Regions from separate parts of the Lacticaseibacillus sp. 866-1 genome, predicted to be linked through region 1. Evidence: predicted binding sites of a transcription regulator. Region 1 holds the regulator's gene; each other region holds the start of a gene.
What was found. Region 1 encodes LexA, which represses DNA repair genes until DNA is damaged. Its sites were predicted from a motif close to CNAACANNTGTTNG; they were not measured.

Region 1 (7,877 bases):
AAGCCGGTGATCGGCGCCACCGTGCTGGAAAGCTGCACGCTGCTAGCCGGCGGCATGACTCAGTTCGACCAGCTGCTACTGCAAGGCCTCAGCGTCAATCAGGCCCGCATGCAAGAATTGGTCGACCGCTCCCTGATGCTGGTCACGGCTCTTTCGCCGCACATCGGCTACGCGCAAGCGGCTAAGCTAGCTCAAACGGCACAAAAAAACGGCCAGTCGCTGCGCGAGGCAGCGCTCGCCTCAGGTGCAGTGACAGCCGAACAGTTTGACGCGTGGGTCGACCCGCTGAAAATGACCAACGCCGCTCAGAAGTAATCTTTGCGGTGCAGCCACCAGGCCACGGCGCCGCTGATGCCCGCCGCCAGCGCCAGCGTCAGCCAGAACCCATACACCGGCTGACCCTTCCAGGGGATCCAGGTGTTTTGGCCAAAAATGCCGGAAATGATGGGCGGAATCGCCAGCAGGATCGACACCGACGTCAGCATTTTCATGATCAGGTTCAAGTTGTTGCCGACCACCGAGGAAATCGCGCTGTTGTACTGATCCAAAATTTCCTCAGTGCTTGCCACCGTCGTCAGGATCTGGCGCACCTTCACGTCCAGCAGAAACAAGACACGGGCATCACTGGCCGCCAGAAAATAACGGTCGCTATCGCGGATGTCCGCCACCAGGGTCTTGGTGCGAGTCAGCGCAGCGTTGAAGTACACCAGCCCTTTTTCCAGACTCATCACTTCATAAATCAGTGTGTTCTTGGCCGAATTCTTGACCTGCTTTTCCATCTTGTGCGTGCTGTCGGCCATATCGTCAATGTCCTTGGTGTAGCAGTCCAGTACCCGGTCGACAATGCGCAAGGCCAAGCTGTCGGCGGTTTCGACCTGGTCCAGCGCCTGCAAGTATGCATCCATGAGCCGCGGCTTGTCGCGGCTGATCGTGACCAGCTCATCGGCCAGCAAAATCAAGGCGATCGGCATGATTGCGTACGTGCGATGGCCCGTATCGCCCTGGTAGGCATAAGGTTCGCGCACCAGGATGAAGCCAGGGGCGTCAGCGCCTTCGCGCAACGCTTCACTGCGCGCGTCCTCGTGGTCGTCAAGCGCCGCTTCCACGTAGCCGTCCGGCAACTCGTATTGCGCCTTTAAGGCCTGCAGCTCAGCCTCGCTTGGGTCAAAGACACAGTGCCAGCACGCCCCGCTGGTTTCCGTGGCGCTGGTGGTTTGAGACTGTTTGATCGCGTAGTCTTTTTGCATAAGACACCTCCCCTTTAATTGTAGAGAGGTGCCCTCGCGCTTTGCACGTCCGACGCTTTAGAAGTAGTCCTTCTTGTGCAGCCAGTATGCTGTGGCCACACACAGGACAATGGTGGCAAAAATCAGGGCCCAAAACCCCCAGATGCTTTGCTGCCACGGCACGCGGGTGTTCATGCCCCACAGACTGCCGACGATGCTCGGGATCGTCATGATGATGGACACCGACGTCAGCACCTTCATGATCAGGTTAAGGTTATTCGACACCACCGAGGACACCGTGGCATTATACTGGTCGAGGATCGCCGAGTTGGATTGGGCCAGCGTGTAGGCCTGGTGCGCGGTGCGCTCGGCGATCACCAGCTTGCGGCGGTGAGCCGGGTCACTGGCAAAATACGCCGACGCCTGAAGCTGCGGCCAGATATTCTGGGAGTCCGTTAAGGCCGAGGTGAAAAAGACCAGGCTTTTTTCCACGGCCATGATTTCATACAGCAGCGTGTTGTGTGACGCGTTGCCGACCCGAATTTCCATGCTTTGGGTCTGCGACGCCAGCTGGTCCGTGTCATTGAGAAATTGGGCAAACACCAGATTCAGCACACTCAGCGAATAGACGATTGGGTCTGCCGTGGTCGCACTGGCTTGCAGGCAGCGGTTGTGAATGGTCAGCTTGCGCGGGCTGACCGTCGTCACCAGGTCATCCTGAATGATGATTGCCAGCGGACTGGTCGCGTAGGTCCGCTCCCCATTTTTGCTGATGGTCTGGTACGGGCAGCGCACCAGGATCAGGCCGGCCCCGCTTTTATCGTCCATGCCTTCCACGCGCGGATTCTCGTGGGCGTTGAACACCGGGGTCATGTAGTCGATGGGGATGTGATACTGCGCGGCCAGGTCGTGGCATTCTTCCTGGGTGGCCTCCTGAACGGACAGCCACTGCGGGGCGGCGGCTGGACTGTTCCCTTTCACGCCAAGTGTGGTTAATAGATGCATCTCACACCTCCTGAACTTGATGGTTTTAAGTTTAGCACTTCAAGGCAGTCCCAACTGCCTTGACCCGCGCCTTGAATAAGCCTTTAATTTGGGTATTGGTAGTTTCAGAAAGGAGTCTTCACGATGGAGTTCATTCCCGTTAGGATTTACGCCCATGAGCAGCCGGAGGGGTACCGGCTTTTGGTCGACCGGGTCTGGCCACGCGGCGTCAGCAAGATCAACGCTCGGCTCGACGACTGGGCCAAGCAAATTGCCCCATCAACCGAACTGCGCAAGTGGTACGGCCACGACCCGGCAAAAGCCGAGGAATTCAATCGCCGCTACATTGCCGAGCTCGACGCCAATCCGGAAACCCCGGATTTTCTGCAAAAAATTCGCCAGCTCGACACCGACAAAGTGCTCCTGCTCTTCGGGGCCAAGGATGAAGCTGACAACAATGCCACGGTGCTCGCAGACTACCTGAAGGAGAAAATCGGCTAGTGCAAACCAAACCCGAATTCCGCAAGGCCCAGCTCAAGCGGCTCAACGCTGCGGCCAAGCAAACGCAGGCCGAAAGTGCCGGCCTGATCGACCAGCTGCTGGCGCTGCCGCAGTGGCAATCCGCCCGCACTATCGCCACCACCGTCAGCGGCCCGATCGAAGTGACCACCGGCGGCATTATCGAAGCGGCGCAGCAGGCCGGCAAAACGGTGCTGCTGCCGCGCGTGATGCCGCACCGCCAAATGGCCTTTTTGAAAGACCCAGGCAGCGCCAATCGCGTCACCAGCAAGTTCGGCATCCCCGAGCCCCCTTACGTTGAGGCCGCAGTCGATCAGCACCCCGACCTGGTGATCGTGCCCGGGGTCGCCTTCGTACCGGCCACCGGCGCCCGCATCGGCTTTGGCGCCGGCTACTACGACCGCTTCTTGGCGAAGTACGATGGCCCCACCGTCGCTTTGGTCCCCAGTGTCATGAATTTTGCCGCGCCGGCGTGGCCGGTCGAAGCTTTCGACGTCCTGATCCAAACGCTGCTGACCGTTTAGTCTCGCAGCGAAAAACCAGCGGCAAGGTGTTTGCCGCATGTGAGGAGTAATTTTTTGACTAGTTTTCTCTCAAGTTTAGGCGGGGTCTCCGAGATCTTGATCCTGGTCGCCATCGGCTACGGGCTGACCGCCCTGGGGTGGTTCAACGACCGCTCCAGCCGTGTGATCGCCAAGGTCGTCACCCAGGTCGCCCTGCCCGCCTACATGATCGAAACCATCTGCTCGCGCTTTTCCGCAAGGGAGCTGGCGGCACTGCTGCCGGACCTGCGCTTTCCAGTGCTGTCGATGGCCATCCTGTTTGCCCTGTCCTTTGTGGTGGCGCGCGTGATTCGCGTTGACCCCAAGCGCCGCGGCCTGTTCAAGTCCATGTTTTTTAACTCCAACACGGTGTTTATCGGCCTGCCGGTCAACCTGGCGCTGTTTGGGCCGAAAAGCGTGCCGTATGTGCTGGTTTACTACATGGCCAACACCACCATTTTCTGGACGATCGGGGTTTACTTGATCCAGCGCGACGGCCCGCACGCCGCCCACTTTGACCTCAAGCAGACGCTGGGGAAAATTTTCTCGCCGCCGCTTTTGGGCTTCATGGTCGGCGTCGTGCTCGTCCTGCTGCATGTGCAGCTGCCGAGCTTTCTCTCGGCCACTTTAGGCTACGTTGGTGACCTGACCATCCCGGGCTCCATGTTCTTCATCGGCATCGCGATGTACCAGGCCGGCATCAAAAACATCCGCTTCGACCGCGAACTGCTCGGCGTGTTCTCTGGGCGCTTCGTCTTTGCGCCGCTGGTGATGTACGCGCTGGTCGCCTTCGCCCCGGTCCCGCTGCTCATGAAGCAAGTCTTCATCCTGCAGTCCTGCATGCCGGTCATGACTAACGCCCCGGTCGTCGCCAAGCTGTACGGCGCCGATTCGAAAAACGCCGCGATCACCGTCTCCGCAACCACCCTGTTTGCCATCGTGGTGATCCCAATCGTCATGACCTTAGTGCAACATCTGTGAGGTAAATACATTGAAGAAAATTCTGCTTAGCGCTGCGCTGGTGCTGGTCCTCGCCGGCTGCGGCAGTCAAAAAAAAGCGCCGCAAACCAGCTCGAGCAGCAGCGTCAAAATCAGCAAACAGGCGGCACCGAAAAAACGGCCCAACACCAAGGCCGGCATGGATGATCTGATCGGCCACTACTGGGTCAACACTGCGGATGCGAGTGAAGTCCTGCAGATCACCGCCTCAACTGATGGCTACTTTGTGGACGTCCAGCGCTATTCGCAGGCTCAGGCCGGTTATGCGACGGCCAGTGCCGGGGTGTTTGCCGCCAGGCTGGTCCTGCGCAAGCACACATACACTTTCACCGGCCGCGCGCAGCCGAATGCGCAAAGCAGCACATGGGTCTTCCAGAAGCTCAGTGCGACCAAGATCAAACAACTGCCGGACGGGCCCCTGTTTCGGCAGGTCAAAAACGACGACCTCAGCACCATTAAACATTAAAGAGAAAGTAAGCCAAAATTGCTTAGTCGCGTTCCATAAAGCAACGTCCAAGCGCACAAACGCCCCTGCACCGCGATTTTAAAAACAAATCGTGGCGCAGGGGCGCTTGTGCTTTGAGCTAAACCCGCTTGATGGCTCAGCCTTTTGACGTTTGTGCTTATTTAACTTCGCTGCGGTACAGGCCAACGACCACACCCAGAATGGAGACGTCGTCGAAGTACATGTCCGACATGGAATCATTTTCCGGGTGCAGCCGCACACCGCCGTTTTCGCGGTAGAAGCGCTTGACCGTCGCCTCGTCGTCCTGGGTCATGGCGACCACAATCTGACCGTTCTCGGCGGTTTCCTGCTTCTTGATGATCAGCTTGTCGCCATCCAGAATGCCGATCTTGATCATGGACGAACCGGAAACTTCCAGGATAAACAGGTCATCTGCAATGTACTCCAGATCATCTGGAATCGGAAAATAGCCATCGATGTTCTCAATCGCGGTGATCGGCACCCCGGCGGCAACCGTACCGACGATTGGGATGCCTTCTTCGGCAATCCCGATGTATGACAAGCCGGCTTTGGTCAGCATCAGCGTGCGCGGCTTGGCCGGGTCCTTGGCAATGTAGCCTTCCGCCAGGAGCCGGTCGAGGTACGCGGCGACCGTGGAGCTGGAACTGAGGCCCACGTTTTTGCCGATTTCCCGCACGGTTGGTGGAAACCCATTGGTTTGAATTGAATCATGAATCGTGTGTAGGATCTGCTTCCAACGTTTCTGACTTGCTTGGGATGGCATGGCCGTCCGCCTCCGCTCTCTAGTTTTCTTTATCATACCAGCGGGAACGCTTGTTTGCAAGCAAAAGGACCGCAGCTTAGGAAAGCATCAAAAAAGACCGCCCAAGCGGTCTCATGTGAACCCTAGAAGCGATGCATCAGGTCCAGCCGGTGCAGCTGCCGGCGGTCGCACTTATTGCGCTGCATCAGGTAGACGCCGCCGAACAACATGTCGACTGCGATCAGCCCGATTCCGAGCACGGTATTGATGACTAGCAGGACCACGGTCACTGCGATCAATGCGCGCAGACTCCACTTCATGACTTTCATACTCATTGGACGCCCCCCTCTCGTAATTTTGATAGTTCTGATTATACCCGAAATCTTGCTTTTGTAAAGGTTCTGTATATAATCAATTTACATTCGGGGCAATTCGGCCGGCACTTGGCATTTATTCTTTACAATTCACAAACAAATCAGCCTTGCGCCGGATTCGCTTTCACCCCCTCATTTAGGTATCATAGAAGTAGTCAACAAACTCAAAGGGGTGCGCGCATGCAAACGAAACGCTCACAGTTTTACCAGCGGTTTTTAAACAACAAGTTTGCCGTGATCCTGGTCGATCTGGTGCTCGCGTTGCTCGCGATTTTTATTTTCACCAAAATTGCCTGGGTGTTTCAGCCTGTGGTCAGTTTTCTGAGCATCGTCGCCCCGCCGTTCATCCTCGCCGGAATCCTGTTCTACATGCTCAACCCCGTCGTCAACTGGCTGCATCAGCGCGGCCTCAACCGACTGCTGGCCATCGCGTTGGTCTTCCTCCTCGTGATTGGGCTGATCGTCCTAGCCATCACTCGCGTTGTGCCGCCCATCGAAAGCCAGCTGCGCAGCTTCATTAATGCGACTCCGACTTACTGGGACGAGTTCGTCCGGTGGATCACCGACCTGAATAACCAGCAGAACATTTTCAGCGACAAGCAGCTGAGTCAGTTCGCCGGCGAGATCCAAACTTGGGTCTCCAAGCGCGGCTCGACCATCTTGTCGGGGACGCTGTCGTCCTTGTCCTCGATCATCTCCACTGTCGGCACCGTGGTGGTTACCGTGGCGACCGCGCCGATCATTTTGTTCTTCATGCTCAAAGAGGGCAACAAGTTCACGCCAATGATCCTGCACCTGGTCCCAACCAAGCAGCGCAAGAGCTTTGGCGACATGCTGCACGAGATGAACGTCAAGGTCGGCTCGTACGTGCAAGGCCAGCTGACCGTCGCCATCGCCGTCGGGATCATTTTCATGGTCGGCTATTCGATCATCGGCCTGCGCTACGGCCTGATCTTTGGGATGCTGGCGGCACCGTTGAACCTGATCCCCTACTTTGGTTCCGCGCTCGCGATGGTGCCAGCGCTGATCATGGGCGCCATTCAGGGGCCGAAGATGTTCATCGCGGTAATCGTCGTCTTCTTCATCGAGTGGCTGCTCGAGACGCAATTGATCTCCCCGTTTGTCATGGGGAGTAAACTAGAGATGCACCCGATCACCATTGTCGTGGTCCTGCTGACAGCAGGGTCCATGTTCGGACTGGTGGGTGTGATCTTGGGAATCCCCGGCTTTGCGGTGATCAAGATCGTGGTGGTGCGCCTGTTCAGATGGTACCAGCAAGTCTCCGGGCTCTACCCCAGCGATGTTCCCGACAAGACCCTGCAACTCACCTCGCAGGAGAAAGCAGATAACTCAAAATGAACACTTTTCTGATACTTTTAGATGCCGCACTGATCGGACTGGGCGCGTATTACCTGTTCTGGCAGAGTAAAATCGACGTGCGCGGCGCGTATTCGACCTTTCAGTTGGTCATGGCCGTCTTCTTTGGCTTCTGGTTCGTCAGCACCGGCGTCGGCAACATGTACTATGTCGTCTTCATGGCGGCCTTCCTGACTCTGACCGTGATGACAGGCAGCACCGGCCTGACGCCAACGCGCCTGATCAACGTGGGCCTGTTCTCACGGGTCATCCCTTACACGCGCCTGGTCGGTGTCACCTTGACCCCACTGCAGCTGCCCAATGGCCAGGCCATGGTCGTGGCTGTGTTTGGCCTGTCCGCCCGCCGCTTCGTGCGCCTGACCTTCCGCAGCGATCTGCAGTCGCTGATCCAAGTGCTGCGCCCGCGGGTGCCGCAAAACGTCGAGATCCGCGTGCAGCAGGTCCAGTAATTTTTTCATTGAAATGCAAAACCGCTTGGCCCGTCACAGACAGGTCAAGCGGTTTTAATGGCGCTACGATATTTGGAGTTGAAAGGCATCTTGCCTCGAAACTCCTTTTTATATACCATTTTTATGTCTGAGCACACAAAGAGGACATTACACTGTCCCTTGTCTGCTCTCCGACCAA
Region 2 (7,877 bases), on a different contig from region 1:
GCGTACCCGATCTCCACGCCGCAGCCGACGTCTTCCGCCTTGGGCAGATAAACGGCCGCCACGAGGTCGGTTTGCTTGATGCCCAGCAGGTCGCCCTTATAGGTGGCCGTGGCCCATTCCGGGTCCTTCAGGTACTCAGGGTGCTGGCCCACGTCCAAGTTTTTGTACGGGTGGGCCAGCGGGATGTATGACTGATCAGCCGCCAGGGTCGGGTTTTGGGTCATGGCGGCTAAGGCCTGGTCGTAGGCTTGTTTTTGCGCCGGCGTGAACCAGCCGGCGGCAAAGTAGATGCTTTTGGGATTGGTCAATGGGTTCTCCTTCTTGCTTGAAGCCCACCAGCACGTATAATGATTGCTGGAGGTGGCAGACATCAACATTCAACTGTACACAGACGGCGGCAACCGCAACACAGGCAACGTCAAGGGCGGCTCCGTGCGGCCGACGGACAAAAGCGCGTGGGCCGCGCTGCTGATTTACGGGGCGCATAAGAAAATGCTTTCCGGCGCGGATTACGGTCGCACCAACAACTACATGGAGATCACCGCGGTCATCGAAGGCCTCAAGGCGATCACCAAGCCGAACTACCAGGTCGATGTCTATTCCGACTCCGCCTATGTCATCAACACGATGAACGAGCGCTGGTGGGTCAAGTGGCAGCAAAACGGCTGGCAGAAAAAAGGCAAGCCGGTCATCAACAAAGAATTGTGGCAGGCGCTGTTGGCGCAAGTCGACCGCTTCGCCGAACCGCCGGTGTTTCACAAGGTCAAGGGCCACGCGACCAACCAGCACAACAACGAGGTCGACGCGGCGCTCAATGCCGCCATGGACAAGCTACCGGCCCGCGGGCATTAAGTTATCCGGATACGTCTTTTGAACGAACTGCGCGATCACCGTCAGCATGTGCTCCACTGACGGTGATTTTTGCGTGGTCGGATTCGTGACGAGACACAAAGTCCGGGCGAAGGGCTCGGAAAACGGCCAAACGTTGACATCACCGGTCAGCTTCTGCAAGGCCAGCTCAGGCAGCACGCCAAAGCCCAGTCCCGCCTCGACCATCGACAGAATCGACTGGTCATCGATCGAGTAATTCAGCGAGTTAGTCGACACCTGATAGCGGTCCAGGGCCGCCTTGGTGTCGCGGTCGTAGTCGCCTTGCTGCAGGATGAAGGTCTGCTTATTCATGTCGGCATCGGTCATCGTCTTGCCGTTTTTCGGCGTAAAGTCGCGCGGCGTGATGCAGTAAATCGGGTCCTTGAGCAGCGGCACGACCACCAGCGACGACTCCACCGGCAGCAGTGAAAAACCGATGTCGAGCGTGCCGGTGCGCACCTGCTCGCCGATTTCGTTGAAGCCGCCTTGCATCACCGACACGTCAACCTTCGGCGTTTCGGCCTTGAATTGGCGAATCACCGGCGGCAGCCAGTTGGTCGACACTGAGGAAAAAGCCCCCAGCCGAACGCGGCCGGTGTTTTGGCCGTTGATGTTGTCTGCAATCTGGGTGAGCTGATCCTCAAGGTTCAAGATGGCCTGCACCGTCGGCAGCACCTGCCGGCCGTCCGGGGTCAGCTCAACGCCAGTGCGATTACGAATGAACAGTGGAAAGCCAAGGGCGGTTTCCAGCTGCGAGACGCTGTGGCTGATCGCGCTGGGCGTGACATTGAGCGCCGCGGCGGCGCGGATAAAGGTTTTCTCCGTGACCACGGCGCGAAAAACTTGGTAACTGAAGTTGGACATGGCGGCTCCTCACGTGATGAATTTTCACAGTAAATCATGTTATGTGAATAATCATACGCCTGTCCGGGCGGCGGTCAAGCCCTCGTGTCATGCAAAAACGCCTCGCTTGCCAGCGAGGCGTTACCAGTTAGCCCAAGTACCCAATGACCATTGCACCGATCAGGATGACCAGCACCACCGTGGTGATCCAGGTGTACAGGCGGTCTTTTTCCTTGATGAAGGCGTAAATGGAGACGACGACCCGCAGGACCGGGGTCAGGATCAACAGAAACAACCCCAGCATCAGCACCGCGTATGGTTTCAGCGCGATCACTCCTTGCAGGATGGCCGCTGGGCGGCTTGGGTGCGCGCCGGCTGGATAACCGCCGGTGCCTTCAATCAGGAACATCAGAAGGCCAATCCCGATCACGGTCGCGGCGACGATCACGCCGATGCGCAGGATCTTGCCGATGATCAGCTCAATGTCTTTGGTTTCGGTTTCGATTTTCTGGTTCATCCGATGTTCACCCCGAATCCTTTAAGCAGCATCTGCAGGCCCATGTAGCCAATCGCCGGAATGAAGATCCAGCGCAGCACCTTGGTCGGCATGATCTGCATCAGCCGGGTGCCGAGCGTGGCGCCAATCAGGATACCGATTGCCAGCGGCGCGGCAATTTGCGGCTGCAGCGAGCCGTTGAAAAAGTACACGGTCGCACTGGCGGCAGCGGTGACCCCCATCATCAGGTTTGACGTGGCAGTCGACGGCTTCAGCGGCATTTTCATGATGGTGTCCATTGCCAGGACCTTGAAGGCCCCAGACCCGATGCCCAGCAAACCAGATGCCAGCCCGGCACCGAACATCATGGCAAACCCGCCTGGGACATTCGTGACCTGGTACTCAACGCGTTGACCGGTGCTTTTGTCGAAGTACTCGCCGTTCAGATTCAATTTTTCGGCCGCCTTGTCCGGCACCGGCGCCTTGATGTTTTCCGGCTTCATCAGCATCTTGCGGATCATGTTGTAAACCGAAAACAGCAGCAGCGCCCCGAACAGGAAGTACAGGATGTTGGCGTTGAACAACCCGGTTAAAATCGCGCCGAGCACCGCGCCAACCGTGGTCGCAATTTCCAAAAACATCGCGACGCGCAGGTTGAGCATGTCGTCCTTGAGGTACGCGATGGTGGCGCCGCTGGAGGTGGCGATGACCGCGACAATGCTGGCGGCGATCGCGTACTGGATCGGCAGACCCATCATCAACGTCAACACCGGCGTGATGATGATGCCGCCGCCCAGCCCCAGCAAGGCGCCCAGGATGCCAGCCATCAGGCCAACGCCGGCGAGCAAAAGTGCTTGACCCACCATCGGCTAGTCCTCCTTTTTGCGGCTAGTCGTGCTGCGCTTTTTGGCCGCGGGCTTGCGCGTCGTGCGCTTGCGGGTCGCCGGCTTCTTGGCCGCCGTGCGCCGCGTGGTGGTTTTGCGGGTGGTCTTGGCGCGGCTCGCCGGGACTTCCTTGACGATTGGCTTTGGCGCCTCACGGGTCGTCTTGATGACGGCCAGCTTTTCGTGGACCTCGGCCGCAACCGCCGCCATGTTGGCCCGCTTATCGGCGAGGTAGGCGTCCGCCGTCGCGATCTCATCGATGCGGAGACCAGACGCGTTGACGTATGGCGACACCACGATCAGGTTGAGGTCGATTGGCGTTTCTTTGTCCGCATCGAGGAAGTTGGTGACCTTCTTGCTGTCCTCAAACGGCAGGTTGATGATGCCGGTTTCGATCCGAACATAGGTGGGCTCATCCCCTGCAATCGTCAGCTGCGCCGAAATGAGCTTGCCGGTTGAAAGCGCCTGGTCCACGTCGTTAAACACCGGCGCCAGGGCCTTTTCGATATCGGACGTCGCCGCTGCCTCGGTGATTGGATAATTGGTCTGCTCGAAGTTTTCCGCTTCAATGGCTTCCTGAAAAGCCTTCACGTTGATTTCCATGTTTATCCCTCTTTACTTATTCTTTGGCCATCATATCCTATGTAAGCGGCTCGGTTCAAGCCGGCTTCCCTTTTCAAGCCCGAACATCCGTTTTATACTGGAAGGAAAAGCCGGCGCGACGAGTTTCACTGCGCCGGTTAAAATTGCTTAAGAAAGGAGCGTTCTCATGGCAGACAACCGCATTGGCGTGCGCGAGCTCGTCGAACTCACCGTCCGCACCGGTGACCTGGACCCGGTCACCACCAATTCCAATAACACCGCCATGCTGGGCGCTTCGATCCACCGCCGCCTGCAGGCCGCCCATGACGGCAACTATGAAAAGGAAGTCTACCTGGCCCAGACGGTCACGGTCAACGGTGTGGCCTACACCATCGACGGACGCGCAGACGGCGTGGACACCAGCAAGAAGCGTACCGTGGTCGAGGAGATCAAAACCTCAGCGCGCGACTGGGCCGACGTCACCCAAAACACCAAGGACCGCTACTGGGCGCAGGCCCGGGTCTACGGCCATTTTCTGTGCGACGAGCGGGACTTGGCCGAAGTCGAGCTGGATCTGATCTACTACCAAACCACCACCGACCAAATCACGCGCTTCACCGAGGTCAAAACCGCGGCTGAGCTCGCCGATGATTTTCAGGACCTGCTGAACGATTTTGGTGACTGGCTGAAAATGCGCAGCGACATTGTCGTCCGCCGCGACGCCAGCATTGAGCCGCTGCCGTTTCCCTTCCCGGTGTACCGCAAAGGGCAGCGCGAACTGGCCGCGGCGGTGTATCGCACCGTCGCCAATTCGACGCGGCTGTTTGTCGAGGCCCCGACCGGCACCGGCAAAACCATTTCGACGCTGTTTCCGGTGATCAAGGCGATGGGCGCCGGGCTCATCCAGCGCACCTTCTACCTGACCGCCAAGCAAAGCACTAGGCACGTGGCCGAAGAGGCGATGGCGCTGATGACCAAACACGGCCTGCACGCCAAAAGCATCACGCTGACGGCCAAGGACACCATCACCTTTGCCGACGAGCCCGACGACCCCAGCATCAACCCCTACATGCTCGGCTACTACGACCGCCTCAAGCCGGCGCTGAAAGATCTGTTGGGCCACGAGGACGCCATCACGCGGCCGGTGATCGAGCAGTACGCCAAGAAGCACACGCTGGACCCCTTCGAGTTTTCGCTGGACGTCAGCCTGTTTTGCGATGTCATCATCTGCGACTACAACTACCTGTTCGACCCGGCGGTGTTCCTGCAGCGCTTCTTTGCCGAGCCGGACACCGGCAACTTCTTCCTGATCGACGAGGCGCACAACCTGGTGGCAAGGGCGCGGGAAATGTACAGCGCCGAGCTGCTCGACACCGATTTTGCCACGTTACGGTCTGCAATCGATAAGCAAAAGGGCAAGGGTCTGCCGCCAGTCAAAGGCGCCTTGTCCAAGGTCCTGACCGCCTTTGACGCCGTGCGCCTGACAGTCAATGACCAGCCGCTGACGTTTCAAAAACCACAGCTCGACGACTTCATCGCGCAGCTGACCGGCTTCACCAGCGCCGTGCACGACTGGCTGGGCCAGGACCCCGACACGCGTGACCAGGCCGTCGTCGATCAGGTGCTGCCAGTGTTCTTCAGCGCCACCAGCTACCTGCGCATCGCTGATTACTACAACGACGCCTACGAAACGGAAATTGAAAACGCGGCCGGGGCCATCCACCTCAAGGAGCTGTGCCTGGATCCCAGCCAGTTCATCTCGGACTGTCTGGACAAAGGCCGCGGCGCCGTGCTATTTTCAGCGACCCTGTCGCCTTTGCCCTACTATCAGGACATTCTCGGCGGCCGCGACCAGTCGCTGGCCTACCGCCTACCGTCGCCGTTTCCCCAGGAAAACCTCAAGGTGTTGGTCACCAATTTTATCACCCCGACTTATCGCAATCGCGAGTCCAGCCTGCCGGCGCTGATCGCCAGCCTCACTATGATGGTCAGCACCAAAGCTGGGCACTACCTGATCTTCCTACCGTCGCACAGCTACCTGACCACCGTCGCCGACGCCTTCAAGGCTGCCAACCCGGACTTGGCCACCGTCGTGCAAGGCGGCAGCATGACCAGCGACGAACGCACCACGTTTCTGGCCCGGTTTCGCGATGACCCCAGTCCCGTGGTCGGTTTTGCCGTGCTCGGCGGGATTTTCAGCGAAGGCATCGACCTGGGCGGCGTCCAGTTGATCGGCGTCGCCATTGTCACCGTCGGCCTGCCCGGCCTGAACGCAGAAACCGACCGCCTGCGTGCGTATTTTGACGCGCAGGGCCAGGACGGGTTTGCCTACGCCTACCAGCTGCCCGGCTTCAACAATGTCCTGCAGGCCGGCGGGCGGGTCATCCGCGGGGCCAAGGACGTCGGCGTCGTGCTGCTGGCCGACAGCCGCTTCGCCGGGCCGCGATACGCGCCGCTGTTTCCGCCGCACTGGACCCATGCCACCGTCGCCACTGACCTTGACGACATGGCCGCGCAACTGACCGACTTTTGGGAGGCTCATCGTGAAAACACCCCTAACGCTTGATTTGGAAAAAACGCTGTACGCCTACTGGGAAGACCTGGGGGCGGTGGCGGTCGAAGAGGTCACCATGCCAGCCGACCGCGGGATCGTCGACACACTGGTCATGCAGCCCGGTGACCCGCTGACCTGGCGGTGCTTCGAGCTGAAGGTGACCAAAAGCGACTTCCACAGCAGCGCCAAACTCAGCTTCATCGGCGACTACAACTATTTTGTGCTGCCGTTAACCCTTTACCAGCAGGTGGCCGATGAGATTCCCGCCGGTATCGGGGTCATGACATACCAAGCCTTTGACCCGGCGGCCATCAAAGCGGCCACGGTGCCGATCACGGTGCCCGGCCAGCTGACCATCAGCCGCCCGCCGCGCCGGCAGGCCCTGCAGGTGCCGCAAACGGCACTCCTCGAGCGCTTCATCGCCAGCCTTAACCGCGAGGTGCAAAAAGCCAAGCAGGTGGACAAAGGCCTTTCGCACTTTTCCGACGAGCAGCTGCTGGCCGAAATCAAGCGGCGCTCGGATCAGTACCGCGTGTACGACCCCGAATCGAACCTTTACGATCGCGTCATGGGCGGGGTCGAAGGCACCGCTGTCAGCACGCTGCAGGCCGAAGTAGACGCACTCGCTGAGGAATTGGCCTTGCTGAGGCAGCCATCATGAACTACTACCCGCTGATTCGTGGACGCCAGTACGATCTGCTGGCCCTGAAAGAGGCCGTCGAAAAAGACGCCCTTTCGCCGCACGTGCTGCCGGTGATTGAACCGGTCAAAGACCTGCCGGCCCTGACTGCCGTGGCCAAGGCCTTCACCGCCCGAAAACATCTCCTGTTTGTCGTGCAAAACCCGCAGGTCGGCCGCTACGGCCTCCTAGCCAGCCCGGTCCACCGCGCTGGGCTATCGCCTTGGGTTCGGTCCGCGCGGTATTTTGACGGCCAGGCAGGCGCCTTGATCATCGCCGAGACCCTGGCGCAGGTGGTGGCCCTGCCAAAAGGCCAAGCCAGCCTGATTCCTGCAGGCGCCCGGTTTCGCCGCCTGCACCTGAAACATGCGGCGTACTTGGAAGACCACACCCCCACGCGCGAGCGCACCGAAAACTACCGCCTGGTCCAGCGTGAATTTTATCAGTACCCTCAACAGACTTTGCCTGGCAGCGGCTTTGCCGATTACCCGCTCGCGACGCGGCACTACGACGAACGCGGGTACCCGCAGCGGGCGCTGTCCCTGCACCTACTATTTGAGCAGCACGAGCAGCTGTGGGTGCAGCATTTCACCTCAGTGAACAATGAGGACTTTAGCCGCCCCCAGGACAAATTTTTCGAGGCGGCCGCCCCACTGCCGGCGTGGCTGGCCGCACACCCCAAAGCGGCCACGCCAGCCCTGCGTGAGCTGATCGAGCTGGCCGCGGCCCGTCATTTTCCCGGTGCCGGAGTGTTGCGCAAGTTGCAGCTGCGGCATTTTCTCAGTGTGATGGGCCACTACCTCGACACCTCATTCTAACCACCAAAAAAGCGTCCATCTCTTTGATTAGATGGACGCTTATTGATTGTCGAAATTGGTTTTAGAACGCCACGCGAACCGCGAAGCTTGGGTTGAAGTACTGGGAAATCGTCCCAATTTGGACCGGGACGCCTGGCTTGACTGCATTGAT
Region 3 (7,877 bases), on a different contig from region 1:
AAACTGTGGTCTCGACGCATGATTTGATTTATCATAAACGAAGATCAATTTAGAGAGACGCCAAATACACAATAATAGAGTTCCCCGCCAGACAAGTGGTGGTCGCGCAGTCGCGACCATCGCTTGTTTTTTTTCGGCCAGCTGACTGGTTCTGGTACCGATCAGCGGTCGTGGTGGGGGAAACCGATACGGAGGAAAGCGCATGGATGTTGCAGCATTAGAGACAAAGTACCCGGTGGTTAAGGATTTAGCCGCGGAAAAGAGAACCCTGTGGATCAATCCGGATTACGGCAAGGCCGCCGACTTGGGCCTGACCCGCGCCGATTTATTCGACGCCTCGGCGCGTTTGGACCGGTTTGCCCCATACATGGCAGTGGCCTTTCCGGAAACGGCCAAAACCGGCGGCATCCTTGAATCCCCATTGCGCCGGTTGGAGGCGATGCAAGCCGACGTGACCAAGCGTGAAGGCTACGCTTTGCCCGGCGACTTGTATCTGAAGGCTGACAACGAGCTGCCCATTAGCGGCTCCATCAAGTCGCGCGGCGGCATTTACGAGGTGCTCAAGATTGCCGAAGAAGTGGCCATCGACCACAAGATGCTGGTTTACGGCGACAATTATGCCAAGCTGAACGCGCCTGAATTCAAGGACTTGTTCAGCCACTACGGGATCGCCGTTGGTTCAACTGGAAACTTGGGCCTGTCCATCGGCATCGTGGCCGCAAAGCTTGGCTTCAACACCACTGTGCACATGTCCAGCGACGCCAAGCAATGGAAGAAGGACACGCTGCGGTCGGTTGGCGTCAACGTGGTCGAATACGATGGCAATTTCACGACCGCCATCACCACCGGCCGCGCGCTTGCGGCCAAGGATCCTTCTGTTTTCTTCATCGATGATGAAGGCAGCAAGGACCTGTTCTTGGGTTACGGGGTGGCGGCCATTCGCCTGCAAAAGCAGCTGCGGGATCAACACATTTTGGTGGATGATAATCACCCGCTGTTTGTTTACCTGCCAGCCGGGGTCGGCGGCTCTCCGAGCGGCACGACCTTTGGCCTCAAGCAAATCTTGGGCCAGAACGTTCACGCAATTTTTGCCGAGCCGACCCACGTGCCATCGGTGGTGCTGGGCATGGCGACCGGTCTGAACGAAGGCATCTCCGTCTACGACATCGGCCTTGACGGGCTGACTGAAGCTGACGGGCTCGCAGTTGGCCGACCCTCGCGGCTTGCCGGCCGCGCGATGAAGACACTCCTCATGGGCATCGCGACGTTTGACGATGATCAGGTGATGGCGTACACCGCGGAGATGATGGATACCGAAGACATCAAGCTGGAGCCTTCTGCCACCGCCGGCTTTGCCGCGCTGGCGGCCAGCCAGCAGTACCTCAGCAAGCACTTCAACATGCCAAACGCGACTCACATTGTCTGGGCCACCGGCGGCATGCTCGTGCCCGAAACCGAACATGCACGCAACTACAAAATCGGTGAAGCCCTGCTCCAGCAAAGCAGGTAATTCAGTGCGAGATCGGTGTTGAAGACACAAAGAGGCGCCACGCGTGCAGCGAATCGTGGGGCGTTTGCGTATCCCAGATTCTCTTTAACGGTCAGACAAAATAACGCCAAGGCGATCAGGCCTTGGCGTTTTGCGTTCTATTTGGCTTTGGTTTCAGCCTTGCGCTTGCGCAGGTACTGGCCGAGCCCGAACGGCACCATGTTTTCAGTGCCGTTTTTGATGCGGGCAAAGTTGGCGCGGTGGCGGATCATGATCAGCACCCAGATCAGCGCGGCCACCGCCGTCAGGATCCAGTCATGCATAAACAGCGTCGCAATGGTGATCAGGAACATCCCCAGCGTTGAGGCCACCGACACCATGCTGGACAGCAGCACCAAGCTGATGAACACCGCGCAGCAGAACAGAAAAAACGGCGGGTTGTAGGCCAGCGCGATGCCGGCAGACGTGGCGACCGCCTTGCCACCCTTAAAGCCGATGAAAATCGAGCAGGTGTGGCCGAACACGGCGGCCAGCCCGACCAGCAGTACCAGCCAGTGGGGGTGCAGACCGAACAACATCGGCAGGCTGGCGCCCAGCGTGCCTTTGAGAATGTCCATCACCAGGACGATGGTGCCGCCGACCGGCCCGAGGACGCGGTAAGCGTTCGTTGTCCCGATGTTGTGGGAGCCAGCGGTGCGGATGTCCTGGTGGAAAAAGGCGCGGCCGACCCACACCCCGCTGGGGATGGAGCCAATCAGGTAGGCCAGGATGAAGCATAAGGCGAGAATCATGACTGAGGTCCTTTCTTAGCAAATGATTTAGCCGTCAACCGCATGGTGAAGGTCGTGTGCGGCCGGCCGTCGAGCGTGAGGTCGTTTCCGATGGCCCCCGTTTGCCTGAAGCCAACTTTGCGGTAGACGTGCTGGGCCCGCGGGTTGAAGTCGAACACGTCGAGGGTGAGCGCGGCCAAGTGCAGGTAGGTGAAGGCGTGAGCCGCCATCAGCTTCAGCGCGATGGTGCCGATGCCGTGGCTTGTCGCATCGTCGGCGATGAGGACGCGCAGGTTGCAGGTGTTGTGCGCGGCGTCATACTCGTTCAAGACGACCTCGCCGACCAGTTGCCCACTGGCTTCGATCGCCAGGTCCAGTCGGTCCGGTTGCTGATTACGCGTTTGGTACCAGTTAATAATCTTGGCCGTTTCCTTTTGATCCGCCAGAAAGCGGTCCGCTGCACTCGGGGTTTTGGTCAGCGCACCGGTGTACAGGTTTACCTGCGGCAGCGCCAAGATGTCAAGCATTCGCGGAATGTCTGCGGCGCGAAACGCCCGCAGTGTCACCGGCCCCTGAGTGAGGGTCGGTTTGGTGAGAAAATCTGGCATGGAAACCACCTTTGATGATGCAATATCAGTGTTTTCAGTTTACCATTTTTTGACGCCAAGGCGAATCTTGCGTAAAATAGGTTATCCGAACAAGTATTCGCTGCTTGCAGATCAGCAGCGAGTTTTCGCGAAATCAATCACTGGCCGAAAAGCAGGGCCCGGCCGCGGCGTTGCGCCAGGCAGGCTAGCCGGCTTGCTTAGGCCGCGCGGCTTAGCACCTTGGAAAAATAGCTTTCATATGAGGCCGCGTCTGGTGTATTGTAATTGAAGTTGCACGAAAAGAGGAGCATTTAATGGCAAAAGCAAGAGAAGCATACACCGATTCATCGATCCAGGTGCTGCATGGCCTGGAAGCCGTGCGGAAGCGGCCGGGGATGTATATTGGCTCAACTGATGCCCGTGGGCTGCACCATCTGGTTTACGAAATCGTCGACAACTCAGTCGATGAGGCCCTCGCTGGGTACGGGGACACCATCGCCACGACGATTCACGAGGATAACTCGATCACCGTCAAGGACCATGGCCGCGGCATGCCGACGGGGATGCACGCGTCTGGCAAGCCGACCATCGAAGTCATTTTGACGGTGCTGCACGCCGGCGGGAAGTTCGACCAGAACTCTTACAAGACATCTGGCGGCCTGCACGGGGTCGGCTCTTCCGTCGTCAATGCGCTGAGCGAGTCGCTGACCGTGCGGGTCGTGCGCGACAAGCAAGGCTTTGAGGAGCATTTCATCAACGGCGGCCATCCCGATGGCGGCCTGCAGAAATTGGGCAAGGTCAACGAGCCCAACGGAACGACCATCACGTTCAAGCCGGACCCGACGATTTTTCAAACGACGACCTACAACTTCGACACGCTGTCCGAGCGCCTGCGCGAATCGGCCTTTTTGATGAAGAACATTGTCTTCACCCTGACCGATGAGCGCACCGGCCGCGCCGAAACGTACCATTATCCCGACGGCCTGGTCAGCTTCGTTAAGTACCTGAACGAGGACCGCGACACCGTCAGCCCCGTCTTCAATTTTGAAGGCGACAAGGACGGCATCATCGTGGACTTTGCCGGCCAGTACAACGACGGCTACTCCGAAAACACGATTAGCTTCGTCAATAACGTGCGCACCGGCGACGGCGGCACGCATGAAGTCGGCATGCGCTCGGCGCTGACCCGGGCGTTCAACGATTTTGCGCGCAAGGTCAACCTGCTGAAGGACAAGGATAAGAACCTGGAAGGCTCCGACGTTCGCGAAGGCCTGGCCGCGGTGCTGTCCGTGCGCATCCCCGAGGAGATCCTGCAGTTTGAGGGTCAGACTAAGGGTAAGCTGGGCACGCCCCAGGCTCGCGCCGCCGTCGACTCGGTGATTTACGAGAAAATGAGCTTCTGGCTCATGGAAGGCGGCGACGACGCGCAGGAGCTGGTCCGCAAAGCGCTGCGTGCTCGTGAAGCGCGTGAGGCCGCACGCAAGGCCCGCGATGACTCCCGCACCGGCAAGCGCAAGAAGAAGGACCAAGGCCTGCTGTCAGGCAAGCTGACCCCAGCGCAAAGCAAAAACGCCGCGAAAAACGAGCTGTACCTGGTCGAAGGGGATTCGGCGGGCGGCTCGGCCAAGCAGGGCCGCGACCGCAAGTTCCAGGCCATCCTGCCGCTGCGAGGCAAGGTGTTGAACACGCAAAAGGCCAAGCTTCAGGACATCGTCAAGAACGAAGAAATCAACACGATGATCTACACCATCGGCGCCGGCGTCGGGGCGGAGTTTGACGTCAAGCAGGCCAACTACGACAAGGTCATCATCATGACCGATGCTGATACCGACGGCGCCCACATTCAAGCGCTGCTGCTCACCTTTTTCTACCGTTACATGCGGCCGCTGATGGACGCTGGCAAGGTCTACATCGCCCTGCCGCCGCTTTACCGGCTGCAAAAGGGGAAGGGCGCCAACATCAAGATCGCCTACGCCTGGACCGATGAGGAACTGGAAAAAGAAACCCAGAAAATGGGCAAAGGCTACGTTTTGACCCGGTTCAAAGGCTTAGGCGAAATGAACGCTGACCAGCTTTGGGAAACCACCATGAATCCGGAAACCCGGACGCTGATCCGGGTGCGGGTCGATGATGGCGCCCTGGCCGAACGCCGGGTCACCACGCTGATGGGCGACCGCGTAGAGCCGCGGCGCGAGTGGATCGAGCGTAACGTCGACTTCGACATGGACGAGGAAGGCTCGATCATGGAAACGAAGACCACCGACCACAGCAACATGCAATTCGGCGTCGAGCAGATCAAAAAGCAGATTTCGAAGAAGGGTAAGTAATGGCAAATCACATTCAAGAAATGACGCTCGAAGAGGTCATGGGGGAGCGGTTCGGCCGCTACTCCAAGTACATCATTCAAGAGCGCGCCCTACCGGATGTGCGCGACGGCTTAAAGCCGGTTCAGCGCCGCATCCTGTTTGCGATGAACCAGGACGGCAACACGTTTGATAAGGGCTTTCGCAAGTCCGCCAAGTCCGTCGGGAACGTCATGGGTAATTTTCACCCCCATGGCGACTCGTCGATTTACGAGGCGATGGTGCGCTTGTCCCAGGATTGGAAGCTGGAAGAGCCGCTGATTGAAATGCACGGGAACAACGGCTCGATGGACGGCGATCCGCCGGCCGCGATGCGCTATACCGAAGCCCGGCTGTCCAAAATCTCCGGCGAGCTGCTGAAGGACATCGACAAGGATACCGTGGAAATGGTCCTGAACTTCGATGACACCACCGAAGAGCCGACGGTGCTGCCGGCCGCTTTTCCTAATCTGCTGGTCAACGGTGCGACGGGGATTTCCGCGGGGTACGCGACCGACATTCCGCCGCACAACCTGCGCGAGGTCATTAACGCGCTGTTGTACCTGATGAAGCATCCGGACGCCAGCCTGGATGACCTGATGAAGTTCGTTTTGGGCCCCGATTTTCCGACCGGTGGCATCATCCAAGGGCTCGCTGGCATTAAGCAGGCTTACGAAACCGGCCGCGGCAAGGTGGTCGTGCGCTCCCGCACCCACATGGAAACCATGCGCGGCGGCAAGCAGGAAATCGTGATCACGGAGCTGCCTTACGAAGTCAACAAGGCCCTGCTGATCAAGAAAATCGACGAGCTGCGGCTGGCCAAGAAGGTTGACGGCATCGCCGAAATTCGTGACGAGTCCGATCGCTTCGGCCTGTCTGTGGTCATCGAGCTGAAAAAAGACGCTAACGCGGAAGGCATTTTGACGTACCTGTTCAAAAACACCGACCTGCAGATCAATTACAATTTCAACATGGTCGCCATCGCGGACCTCAAGCCCAAGCAGCTGGGCCTGAAGCCGATGCTTGAGGCCTACCTGAAGCACCGGCGCGAGGTCATCACGCGGCGCACCCAATTTGACCTGAAAAAGGCCGAGGCCCGCCAGCACATCGTGCAAGGCCTGATCAAGATGATCTCGATCCTCGACCAGGTCATTCACACGATTCGCCAAAGCGCCAACAAGGCCGACGCCAAGAACAACCTGGTCGCCCAGTACGACTTTTCGGTTGAACAGGCCGAAGCCATCGTGTCCCTGCAGCTGTATCGCTTGACCAACACCGACATCACGGCGCTGGAAGAAGAAGCGGCGCAACTGGCCAAAAGCATCGCCGAGTACCATGACATTTTGGATCACCCGGCGGCGCGCGACGCGGTCATTGAACAAGAGCTTTCGAGCATTGCCAAAACCTACGGCAAGGACCGCAAGTCGACGATTCAGGCGGAAATTGAAACCCTGGAAGTCGACACGGCCGTCACCGTGACCGACGAGCGTGTGATGGTCCTGGTCTCCCGCGACGGGTACATGAAGCGCAGCTCTCTGCGCTCGTACCAGGCGGTTTCGGCCGAAGATAACGGGCTCAAGGACAACGATTTCCCGATTTTTGAGCGAGAAATGGGGACCTTGCAGCACCTCTACATCTTCACGAGTGCCGGCAACGTCATTTACCGGCCGGTCCACGAACTGGAAGATTCGCGCTGGAAGGACGCCGGGGAGCACTTGTCCCAGGCGGTCGGTATCGGTACGGACGAGCACGTGATCGCAGCCTTCGGGTTCGATTCACTGGAGGCCAAGGGGAACTTTGTCCTTGGCTCGTCCGACGGCTACATCAAGCAGACCGCACTCGCGGACCTGCAGCCGCAGCGCAACTACAAGAGCCGACCGATGGTGGGCATGAAGCTGAAGGGCAAGGACGCTTATGTCACCAACGCCTACTTCGCCGCGGCTGATTCCACGCAAACCGTCTTTGCCGTGACCAATCAAGCCTACGCGCAGCAGTTTGAGCTCTCGGAAGTCAGCGTGATCGGCGCGCGGTCGACTGGGGTCAAGAGCATGGCGCTCAAGCCGGGCGACTGGGTCGTCAACTTTATTCTGGCCGACGATCCGGTGCAAACCGAAGTCGGCATCTTGACGCAGCGCGGCGCCTTCAAGAAGATGAAGCTGAAGGAAATGGGCGTCGGCGCCCGGGCCCGCCGCGGCCTGCTCGTGCTGCGTGAGCTCAAGCGTGACCCGCACCGCGTCGTCGCGATGAGCAAGGTCGACGACAACACGCTGATCACCGTCGTCACGGACAAGGACCAGCAGGTCGAGCTGACCGCCAGCGAGTATCCGGATGGCGATCGCTACTCGAATGGCTCATTTGTTCTCGACACCGACAGTGTGGGGACGCCGAGTTTTATCCATTTGAGTCAGGTGTTAGCAACGCCGGAAGAAAATTAATTTTTTCTAAAGGGACCGATGAGGTCTCTTTTTTTGTATCTGTTACAATACACGGAGTGAAAAACTGTAATACAGATACGTGCGACAGGGGCCAGATAAAACCGCGGTAAATCAGCATTTCAGTCTAAAAAGTTTGTGAAATGGTTATCGTAATTTACATTTAAGACACAATCCTGATAGGGCTATCAATGCCTGTGCAAAGGGAAAGAAAAGGCTTGCACGGGTCTTGTGACGTGTTATACTAATTACGTAAG

Region 2: the regulator LexA is predicted to act here: its motif matches at 3,777-3,790, upstream of JUE30_RS05245 (ATP-dependent DNA helicase).
Region 3: the regulator LexA is predicted to act here: its motif matches at 2,954-2,967, upstream of parE (DNA topoisomerase IV subunit B).

Annotation. Positions count from the first base shown of each region.
Region 1 is NZ_BOLU01000005.1:69,004-76,880, forward strand. Features, by position in the region: gene JUE30_RS02955 (class II fumarate hydratase) at 1-315, shown strand, start outside; gene JUE30_RS02960 (magnesium transporter CorA family protein) at 306-1,247, opposite strand; gene JUE30_RS02965 (magnesium transporter CorA family protein) at 1,305-2,231, opposite strand; gene JUE30_RS02970 (DUF488 domain-containing protein) at 2,355-2,711, shown strand; gene JUE30_RS02975 (5-formyltetrahydrofolate cyclo-ligase) at 2,711-3,253, shown strand; gene JUE30_RS02980 (AEC family transporter) at 3,308-4,252, shown strand; gene JUE30_RS02985 (hypothetical protein) at 4,263-4,736, shown strand; gene lexA (transcriptional repressor LexA) at 4,894-5,520, opposite strand; gene JUE30_RS02995 (hypothetical protein) at 5,643-5,834, opposite strand; gene JUE30_RS03000 (AI-2E family transporter) at 6,054-7,232, shown strand; gene JUE30_RS03005 (hypothetical protein) at 7,229-7,699, shown strand.
Region 2 is NZ_BOLU01000012.1:32,891-40,767, forward strand. Features, by position in the region: gene JUE30_RS05215 (nucleoside 2-deoxyribosyltransferase) at 1-308, opposite strand, end outside; gene JUE30_RS05220 (ribonuclease H) at 370-852, shown strand; gene JUE30_RS05225 (LysR family transcriptional regulator) at 832-1,734, opposite strand; gene JUE30_RS05230 (DUF1634 domain-containing protein) at 1,862-2,230, opposite strand; gene JUE30_RS05235 (sulfite exporter TauE/SafE family protein) at 2,227-3,072, opposite strand; gene JUE30_RS05240 (hypothetical protein) at 3,079-3,696, opposite strand; gene JUE30_RS05245 (ATP-dependent DNA helicase) at 3,863-6,241, shown strand; gene JUE30_RS05250 (hypothetical protein) at 6,219-6,890, shown strand; gene JUE30_RS05255 (sce7725 family protein) at 6,887-7,726, shown strand; gene JUE30_RS05260 (C40 family peptidase) at 7,788-7,877, opposite strand, start outside.
Region 3 is NZ_BOLU01000002.1:12,937-20,813, forward strand. Features, by position in the region: gene JUE30_RS01305 (D-serine ammonia-lyase) at 203-1,510, shown strand; gene plsY (glycerol-3-phosphate 1-O-acyltransferase PlsY) at 1,648-2,280, opposite strand; gene JUE30_RS01315 (GNAT family N-acetyltransferase) at 2,277-2,867, opposite strand; gene parE (DNA topoisomerase IV subunit B) at 3,161-5,173, shown strand; gene parC (DNA topoisomerase IV subunit A) at 5,173-7,623, shown strand.